One region of the Brotaphodocola sp. genome, then DNA from elsewhere that is predicted to be linked to it. Evidence: a T-box and tRNA genes for the amino acid it is inferred to sense, from the RefSeq annotation. Region 1 holds a T-box; the other holds one or more tRNA genes.
The links. The T-box of region 1 lies ahead of leuS (leucine--tRNA ligase). A T-box ahead of a tRNA ligase gene usually reads a tRNA of that ligase, here a tRNA-Leu.

Region 1 (4,431 bases):
GCCAGGTCATCCTGACAGCCAGTTTTCTTATGTGACCAAATTCCAATCCGCACTCCACGAGTACCGACTAAAACTTGGCAACAAATATTTTCTTGAAAGAATTACTTGCAAACAATGTTGATGATCTTGCCCGGAACATAGATCTCTTTTACGATCGTTCCTGTGATCTTGTCTGCTACGATCTCTTTTGCCTTTGCAAGAGCCTCTTCTCTCGTTGCATCGGTTGAAAGTGCAACAACACCTCTTGCCTTACCATTTACCTGAACGCCGATCTCAATCTCGTCGTCCTTCATTGCCTCAGTATCGCACTCCGGCCACTGGGTATGGAAGACGCTGTCGGTATCACCGCCAAGCTCCTGCCACAGCTCCTCACCGATATGCGGTGCAAACGGAGCAAGCAGAACTACGAAGGTCTTTAACGTCTCCTTGTCGATTCCGCCGGTCTTCTTTGCAAGCTCAATCAGCTTGTTGTTGTACTCCATGAATCCGGAGATTACCGTGTTCAGGCTGAACTGGTTAAATCTCTGCTCAATGTCGTAAACCAGCTTGTGACGCAGACGGATCATCTCCTTCGTCGCCTCAATGTTTTTATCCTTAGAATCCTGTACCAGATTCCAGAAACGATTCAGGAAACGGGATACACCCTCGATTCCACGGTCATCCCACTCTGCATCCATTTCCGGCGGTCCTACGAAGAGCTCGTACATTCTTAAGGAATCGCATCCGTAATCTCTTACGAGATCATCCGGAGAAACGACGTTGCCCTTGGACTTACTCATCTTGATTCCGTTCTTACCGGTGATCATACCCTGGTTGAACAGCTTGGTGAACGGCTCATCAAAGTCAATCACGCCGATGTCGTTTAAGAACTTGGTGTAGAAACGAGAGTACAGCAGGTGAAGAACGGCATGCTCAACACCACCGATGTACATATCTACTGGCAGGTACTTGTCTGCCTTCTCACGGGAAACAAGCTCCTTATTGTTGTGGCTATCTACATAACGCAGGAAATACCAGGAAGAACCAGCCCACTGAGGCATCGTGTTCGTCTCTCGCTTTGCGTCAGCACCACACTGCGGACACTTGCAGTTTACCCACTCATCGATTGCTGCGAGCGGTGACTCACCGGTTCCGGTCGGCTGATAGCTCTCTACCTCCGGAAGTCTGAGCGGAAGCTCCTCCTCCGGAACAGCCACGTTACCGCACTTCGGACAGTGGATGATCGGGATCGGCTCGCCCCAGTAACGCTGTCTGGAGAATACCCAGTCACGCAGTTTGTAGTTTACGGTCTTCTTACCGATTCCGCGTGCCTCGATCATCATCGGAGCTTCCTTCTTCAGAACAGAAGACTCCATTCCGTTCCACTCGCCGGAATTGATCATCGTGCCGGATGCCTCGGTGTAAGCCTCGGTCATGTTCTCGATCTCTTTTCCATCCTTTGCGATAACCTGAATGATCGGAATGTTGAACTTCTTAGCAAACTCAAAGTCACGGTCATCATGAGCCGGTACGCACATGATTGCGCCGGTACCGTAGTCAGCCAGTACATAGTCGGACAGCCAGATCGGAACCTTTGCTCCGTTGATCGGGTTGATTGCATAGCTTCCGGTGAAGACGCCGGTCTTCTCCTTGCTCTGCATACGGTCTACGTTGGAACGCATGGAAGCATCGAAAATGTACTTTTCAACATCCTCTCTCGTCTCATCCGTAGCAAGGCTCTTTGCCAGCTTGTGCTCCGGAGCCAGAACCATGAAGGTTGCACCGTAGAGGGTATCCGGGCGGGTTGTGTAAACGGTGATCTTATCCTCGCGACCGTCAACCTTAAAGTCAACCTCAGCACCGTAGGATTTTCCGATCCACTCGGTCTGCATCTTCTTAACCTTCTCCGGCCAATCGAGCTTATCCAGATCATTCAGCAGGCGATCTGCATAAGCGGTGATCTTGAGCATCCACTGACGCAGGTTCTTCTTCGTAACCGGGGAACCGCAACGCTCACAGCAACCGTTTACAACTTCCTCATTTGCAAGACCGGTCTTACAGGACGGGCACCAGTTGATCGGGAACTCCTTCTCGTAAGCCAGACCCTTCTTGAACATCTGAACAAAGATCCACTGTGTCCACTTGTAGAACTCCGGATCGGTCGTGTTTACTTCCATATCCCAGTCATAGATCGCTGCAATCTCTTTGATCTGACGCTTAATGTTCTTAATGTTCTCAGCTGTTGACTTTGCCGGATGTACACCCATCTTGATCGCATAGTTCTCTGCCGGAAGACCGAAAGCATCCCAACCCATCGGATGAATCACATAGTGACCTTTCAGCATCTGATAACGACTCCATACATCAGAAATAACGTAACCTCTCCAGTGACCTACATGAAGTCCGCTTCCTGACGGATACGGGAACATATCCAGACAATAGTATTTCGGCTTCTTGCCATCATTTACATTGATCGGGTGTTTCTCCCAGTTTTCGCGCCATTTCTTCTCAATGGCACTGTGGTTGTAACCAGCCATTTTTCTTCCTCCTAAATCCCATGCACGGTTCTCTCTGAACAAACGATCTGCGATTTCGTCCTTCGACAGCCTTCGCTTTTGATCATTCTCTTCTCCGATCTCCATACATCTGAATTATATTTTCGCTCGGTGATTTCCGCGACGATCTCATTAAGAGTCTCTCCCTCAGTATATTCGATTCCTTTCATTTTCTCAAAAACTTTCAAAAATATATTCCATATATTCCTGAATTCTTATAAGAACGAAATCGAAATAAAAAAACGCGCCCCCGGAATCTCCTGATTCCAGAGACGCGGGGAAAATCTCTACGACCTCGCGCGGTACCACTCTGCTTCATGCCTTGCATGCACTCTTTGGATCTGTACGACTGCGCGCCGTGCCTTACGGCAACAGATCCGCTTCCTCTGACGGGGGATTCCGTTCTGTCTTACTGACCGGGACTTTCTCTCTGCTCTCGCTTAAAGAGTCTCCGATGTTGGGCAGACCACTCCAAGACCAGTTCCGCTTCCTTCCTCCGCTGTCTCGCACCCTCCGACAGCTCTCTGAACGATTTCAAAAGCGTACTCCTTCTCTTCACTGCGTTTACGCTGACTTTTAATCTAGCATATCGAGCGGGTAATGTCAAGATTTATCAAACAACTCCCCCTGATTTTTTATTGATTTGACAGAAAAACATCAGAAAAACTAAGCAAAATCACATGCCAAGCCGATGCTATCGATGTGAAAGCCACAGCCTTTGCAATCACAATTGACCTGATTTTGTCTGTTCCCCCTGTTCCAGTACTAGGACCTTCTGAAGCAGAATAACGTACTGACGGTTCAACCACTTTCTTGTCAATTATTTTTGTCGTATCTTCACAAAATTATATCTTTTATTTTCATTATTCCGTAGTCGAAAGAACTTCCCCATACCGCTCTGCAAGCTCATAGGTTCTCTGTCTTGTGCTCTCCCGAATCAGGCGATTGTACTCGATCTCATCAAGCGTGCTTCCATTCTGACGTCCTGATCCCTTTGTCGCCTCCTCATCCCTCGTTCTCAGCCATTCCTTCTGTTCCTTAAACAATTTTTCCCACTCCGACGGCTCAAGCTGATTCTCCAGTGTGTCAAGAAACCGGTTCATCTGCGTCTCCCAGAGTTTACACTCATTCTCAACGGTCGCCTTACGCGCGTTCGGAGTCGTGTCAGTCTCCCCCGAAGCTCTCTGTGCAATCTCCTCATCAATCGCCCGCAGTTTCACAAAGACCTCATCCGAAGGCTTCGCCCCGTCCGCACTCTCCTCCCGCACTGCAATCCCGGACTTCTCCGCCCCGGAAACCGCCTGCTTTTTGCTCTGACGCTTTGAAGAACTCTGCTCTTGATTTTCGGTGGAATCCTGTGCATTTGCACCGACTCCCACATTAGCCATCTTACCAGAAGCAACTTTTTCTCCATCTCCTTTGGCATTCTCAGCATCCATTCCCTGTTCCGCCACACCTGCATCTGGCATCACCTCAAGGCTCTGACTCTGTACCATCACAGAATTTTCCTGCTCCGATTCAATGTATAATCTTGTATATCTCGTCACCCCGATTCCTGCAATCAGAATGACTCCTATTGCAATCCAAATTCCTTTGAGTTTCATCTTTATCCTGCCCTGTCTCTGATTTCTTGTTTTATATTAACAGAATATCTCGTTGCTGTTCACGCGTTGCGCAAACAACAGATTAGATTTTGCCGATGCTTTGCATTCCAAATCAACAAAATCTGCTACCGCCACTATATTATACGGCATTTTCAGTTCAGAAAACGCCTAACCGTGTACAGTAACAATATCATAAAGCAGAGCAGATGAAAATATAAAAACAGAAGAAGTAAACATTTGTAAGAGAACCGTAAATGTTCCTGTAAGTTCCTCTATTTTGCTTCCACGCCCTC
Region 2 (4,431 bases), on a different contig from region 1:
GGTACTGATTGTGATTCATGATCTGCGTCTGGCAACGCATTATTGCGATTATATTTTTCTGATGAATGAGGGAAAAGTGATTGCGCAGGGAACACCGATCGAGGCGCTTAATCGTCCGAGAGTTAAGCAGGTCTTTGATATCGAGGGAGAAGCGTATCAGAACGAAAACGGGGAAAAAGACTTTGCTATGTTTTTATAACGATACACATTGTGGAAGATGCAAAAAAACTTTTTCAAAAAAAATCAAACTTTGTGCACACTTTTTTGATGGCTCATGCTATTATAATAGACGTAACCCCCCAATACAAAATATAGTTTTTTGCAACATCCCATAAGAAACGAAATACCTTCTCCTTAAAACAGTCGGTCCCCCAACCGGCTGTTTTTCTTTGTATGATAGGAAATTATGATAGGAAATTGCGTTCTATCGTACAAAAACGCTCCGCGAGGGTGCAAAGCGCCAGTGGCGCTTGTTATGAAAAATCCCATGTTTTAGGCGTGCGAGTTTCCATTTCGATGCCTTCAGACATGGGATTTTTCGTACATGTTAGATTCGCTGGTTTCGATTCGCAAATGTGTTCTGCCAGGTTTAACGGAATCTGGTTAAGATCTCGAGATCAAGACATTCTTCGGAACAGTCCAACTACTTTTCCGAGAATCTGAACATCTGAGACGATGATCGGTTCCATCGTGTCATTCTCCGGTTGCAGGCGATAGTGACCGTTCTCGCGGTAGAAGCGCTTGACTGTCGCAGAGTCGTCAAGCAGTGCGACAACGATGTCTCCATTCTCGGCAATATTCATCTGTTGAACGATGACCTGATCACCATTGAAAATACCGGCATTGATCATGCTCTCGCCTTTGACACGCAGAATGAAGACTTCTCCGCCTGCTGGAAGATACTCGGAAGGGATCGGAAAATATTCTTCGATATTCTGCTCGGCGAGAATCGGCTGTCCGGCAGCGACGGTTCCAATGATCGGAACCTGAACAGCTTCACGGCGCTGAGTGGAAAACTGGTTGTCAAGAACCTCGATTGCACGTGGTTTTGTAGGGTCACGTCTGATGTATCCGTTTCGCTCAAGCGTCTCCAAGTGAGAGTGAACGGAAGAGGTTGATTTCAAATGAACGGCTTCGCAGATTTCGCGAACTGCTGGTGGGTATCCTTTTTTGAGAATGCACGCCTTGATATAATCAAGAATTTCCTGTTGTTTCTGAGAGATTTTTTTTCTGGCCATCTGTCCGCCCTCCTGTTTTGCCTGCATATTTCAGCAGGATATTTATGTTTTTTCTGAAAATTTATTTTCAAATGTTTGTAAATTTATCTTATCATATGTTTCTGATAAAAGCAAACCTTTGTTCGTTTTTTTGACCATCTTGTTAACGAACGAATGTTCGAAAACATATTTTTTTGCATGATAGAGAATTGCGTCCTATCATACAAAAAATGCTCCGGAGGGATGTGCACTTGGCATTTACCCTCACTTTACTGCTGTTTGTAGGAGTTGATCAGCCATGAAATATGCTTGCCATCCAAATAATCCAAATACTCCTTGTTGGCTTTCTCACTCATCAGAATCAACAGTGGGCGCCCGCCTTGGCAGAATCCTCCCAGAGCAGAGTTCCACGGGTATCCACAACAATCTCATACCCTTCTTTTTCAAAATATCTTGCTTTCATTACACCTGTAAAAATCAAAATTAAAAAATTTTATTTTTTTTGAAAAAACACTTGCATTTTGGAAACACTTGTAGTAGAATACATACCTGTGAGCGGAAGTGCTGGAATTGGCAGACAGGCTAGACTAAGGATCTAGTGGCAGCAATGTCGTGTGGGTTCAAGTCCCATCTTCCGCACCATGCAGAAGTGGCGGAATTGGCAGACGCGCACGGTTCAGGTCCGTGTGGTAGCAATACCTTGAGGGTTCGACTCCCTTCTTCTGCATTTTTTATAAAGCGATTTCGTGATTTTGCGAAGTCGCTTTTTTGTTTCATAGGAAATTGCGTTCTATGAAACAAAAAATGCACCGACTGCAGTGGATTGACAACGAATTCCTGAAGAAAAATTAGAACCTATCCTCGAATGTTTGAAGGCAAAACAGAGAAGTCGGGGCATCGCGCCACTTTATGAAAATTACGATATAATATGAAAATATGAAATCCGAAGGTACTTTTTATGCAATTACAGCGACTTTTGAGTCTGGTGCGCCAGGCAGTTGATACTTATGATATGATTCAGGACGGAGACCACATCGCAATCGGCATCTCAGGTGGAAAAGACAGCCTGACTTTGCTCTATGCCCTGCACGGTCTTCAAAAATTCTATCCCCGCAAATTTTCCCTCTCCGCAATCACCGTCGACATGGGAATTGATACGATGAATCTTGAACCGATCCGAAAACTCTGTGAAGACTTTGGTATTCCCTACTCCGTCGTCTCCACCCAGATCGGCAAGATCCTCTTCGATATCCGAAAAGAGTCCAATCCCTGCTCACTCTGCGCCAAAATGCGAAAGGGCGCATTAAACGATGAGGCACTGCGACTCGGCTGTAACAAGATCGCCTATGCTCATCATCAGGATGATCTGATCGAGACTGCCATGATGTCTCTGATCTACGAGGGACGATTCTATGCTTTCCCACCAGTCACTCATCTTGAGAAGACGAATCTCACGGTCATCCGCCCGCTGATGCTCGTCAAAGAAGGGGATGTCAGGGGTTTCCGCAATCTCATGCAGCTTCCTGTCTGCAAGAATCCCTGTCCAGCCGACGGTCACACGCGCAGAGAGTATGTCAAACAGCTTCTGATCGGCATCGACCACGAAAACCGCGGTGCAAAAAAGCGCATCTTTCATGCGATCGTAAATGGAAATATCCCGGACTGGACTTCTACACAGAAAAAAGACGACGAAGAATCACAAAAATAAACATCTATGCTATCCATCCCACACCTAAAGGCGTGAGCTTTTCGCGCATTCATTGTAAAAAAGTAAGATCCCTGTTTCCAGTCGATGTAGGCGACGGACTTTTGCAGCTCGTTGATGGATTAGAGCAGGGCTTCTCTCTTCTCGGCAGTAGCAAGGAAAAGAAAAACTGGTAAAATAAAAGTATTCAATAAAAGAACGGTTGATCACTCTGGTCAGCCGTTCTTTTATTGTTTTATAGGAAACTAGAGATTATGCCATCGGAATTCTGGAAAAAGTTCCGGGTTATTTACGTCATGAGAGGTTGTTTGGCGTCATTGGTCAGCATATCGAGAAACAGCTGTACCTGCGGAAGTTTGGCATAGAGGTGCTTGTAAAGCACATAGGTACTGCGAAGAAACGGAGATCCATCTTCCATATAGAGATCCTCGGTGTAACCGTCGAAATCATTCAGACAAATTTTGGGCAAGATACACCAGCCAAGACCGTACCTTGCCATCTCCTTGCAGGCATCAATGCTGTCGATCCACATGTGCGGGCGCAGATTGGCCAGATTGTGTGCAAGAAGCCAACGGTCGATGCGGGTGCTTAAATCGGAGTCGGTGTGACGCCCGATATAGGGATAGTTGGTGAGTGGTCTGCCCTGGTTCTCTTTGCTGCATACCAGGCACATCGGTTCTGTGGAGATCAGCTGGCAGGCTTCATCCCAGGCATAGTGACCGCGGATAATCGCGATCGAGATCTCATCCCGGGTTAAGAGCTGAAAGAGATGTTTGCTTTGTCCCGTCGTAATCTGCACATCGACAAGGGGATAGTTGTCGGTGTAGAGTTTTAAAATGCGTGGAAGGTAGTAGTGGGCGATGTTCAGAGAAGATCCGAGGCGGATGGTTCCACAGATCTGATTCTGAGACATTAGAACCTGCCCCTTTAATTTTCGGCTGTTCACAAGGATTTCTTTCGCGTAGGGGAGAATCTGCTCACCGGCGGGGGTGAACAGAATTCCCTTTTTTGAGCGGAGAAACAGGGTACACTGCAATTCCTCCTCCATTTTTTGAATGCGCTTGGTGATCGCTGGTTGGGTCATATAGAGTTTCTGTGCCGTTTTTGTGATGTTTTTTGTCTCATTTAAGTCTAAGAGAAGTTCATAGTCTTTTTCGTCCATAAAATCTTACCGTTCTTTCTTTTTCTTTTCTTTTATTTCCTTTTTTGTTGTTTCCTTTTCTTTTATTCCAGATAGTTATTGATAACGATAAAATTATACCATTTTACTTTATAATACACAAGATGTATAGTAAAGATAACAAAAAACGGAGAAAAAATAAGGGGAGGAGTTGTAAAAAATGTACGGGTGAATTTTGTGTTTGGCGGGATGACACCAAATCGAATAAATTACAGATAAACGCAAATGAAATATGAAAAGGAGAGGAAAGTATATGGGTTTACAGGTCGTTGCATTGTTATTCCTTGTTGGGGCGATTGTTCTTGGGTTTACGAAAAAAATGAATGTGG

Region 2: it encodes a tRNA-Leu, which carries the amino acid that the T-box ahead of leuS (leucine--tRNA ligase) is inferred to sense. The anticodon was not compared.

What each region holds. Positions count from the first base shown of each region.
Region 1 is NZ_CFAHBC010000010.1:67,922-72,352, reverse strand. It holds gene AC4EVX_RS05910 (hypothetical protein) at 1-15, shown strand, start outside; gene leuS (leucine--tRNA ligase) at 102-2,516, opposite strand; T-box leader at 2,800-3,102, opposite strand; gene AC4EVX_RS05900 (lysozyme inhibitor LprI family protein) at 3,398-4,138, opposite strand; gene rnhA (ribonuclease HI) at 4,411-4,431, opposite strand, start outside.
Region 2 is NZ_CFAHBC010000028.1:2,732-7,162, reverse strand. It holds gene AC4EVX_RS10125 (ABC transporter ATP-binding protein) at 1-199, shown strand, start outside; gene lexA (transcriptional repressor LexA) at 618-1,238, opposite strand; tRNA gene AC4EVX_RS10115 (tRNA-Leu) at 1,773-1,859, shown strand; tRNA gene AC4EVX_RS10110 (tRNA-Leu) at 1,861-1,944, shown strand; gene AC4EVX_RS10105 (tRNA 2-thiocytidine biosynthesis TtcA family protein) at 2,176-2,925, shown strand; gene AC4EVX_RS10100 (LysR family transcriptional regulator) at 3,212-4,084, opposite strand; gene AC4EVX_RS10095 (SLC13 family permease) at 4,356-4,431, shown strand, end outside.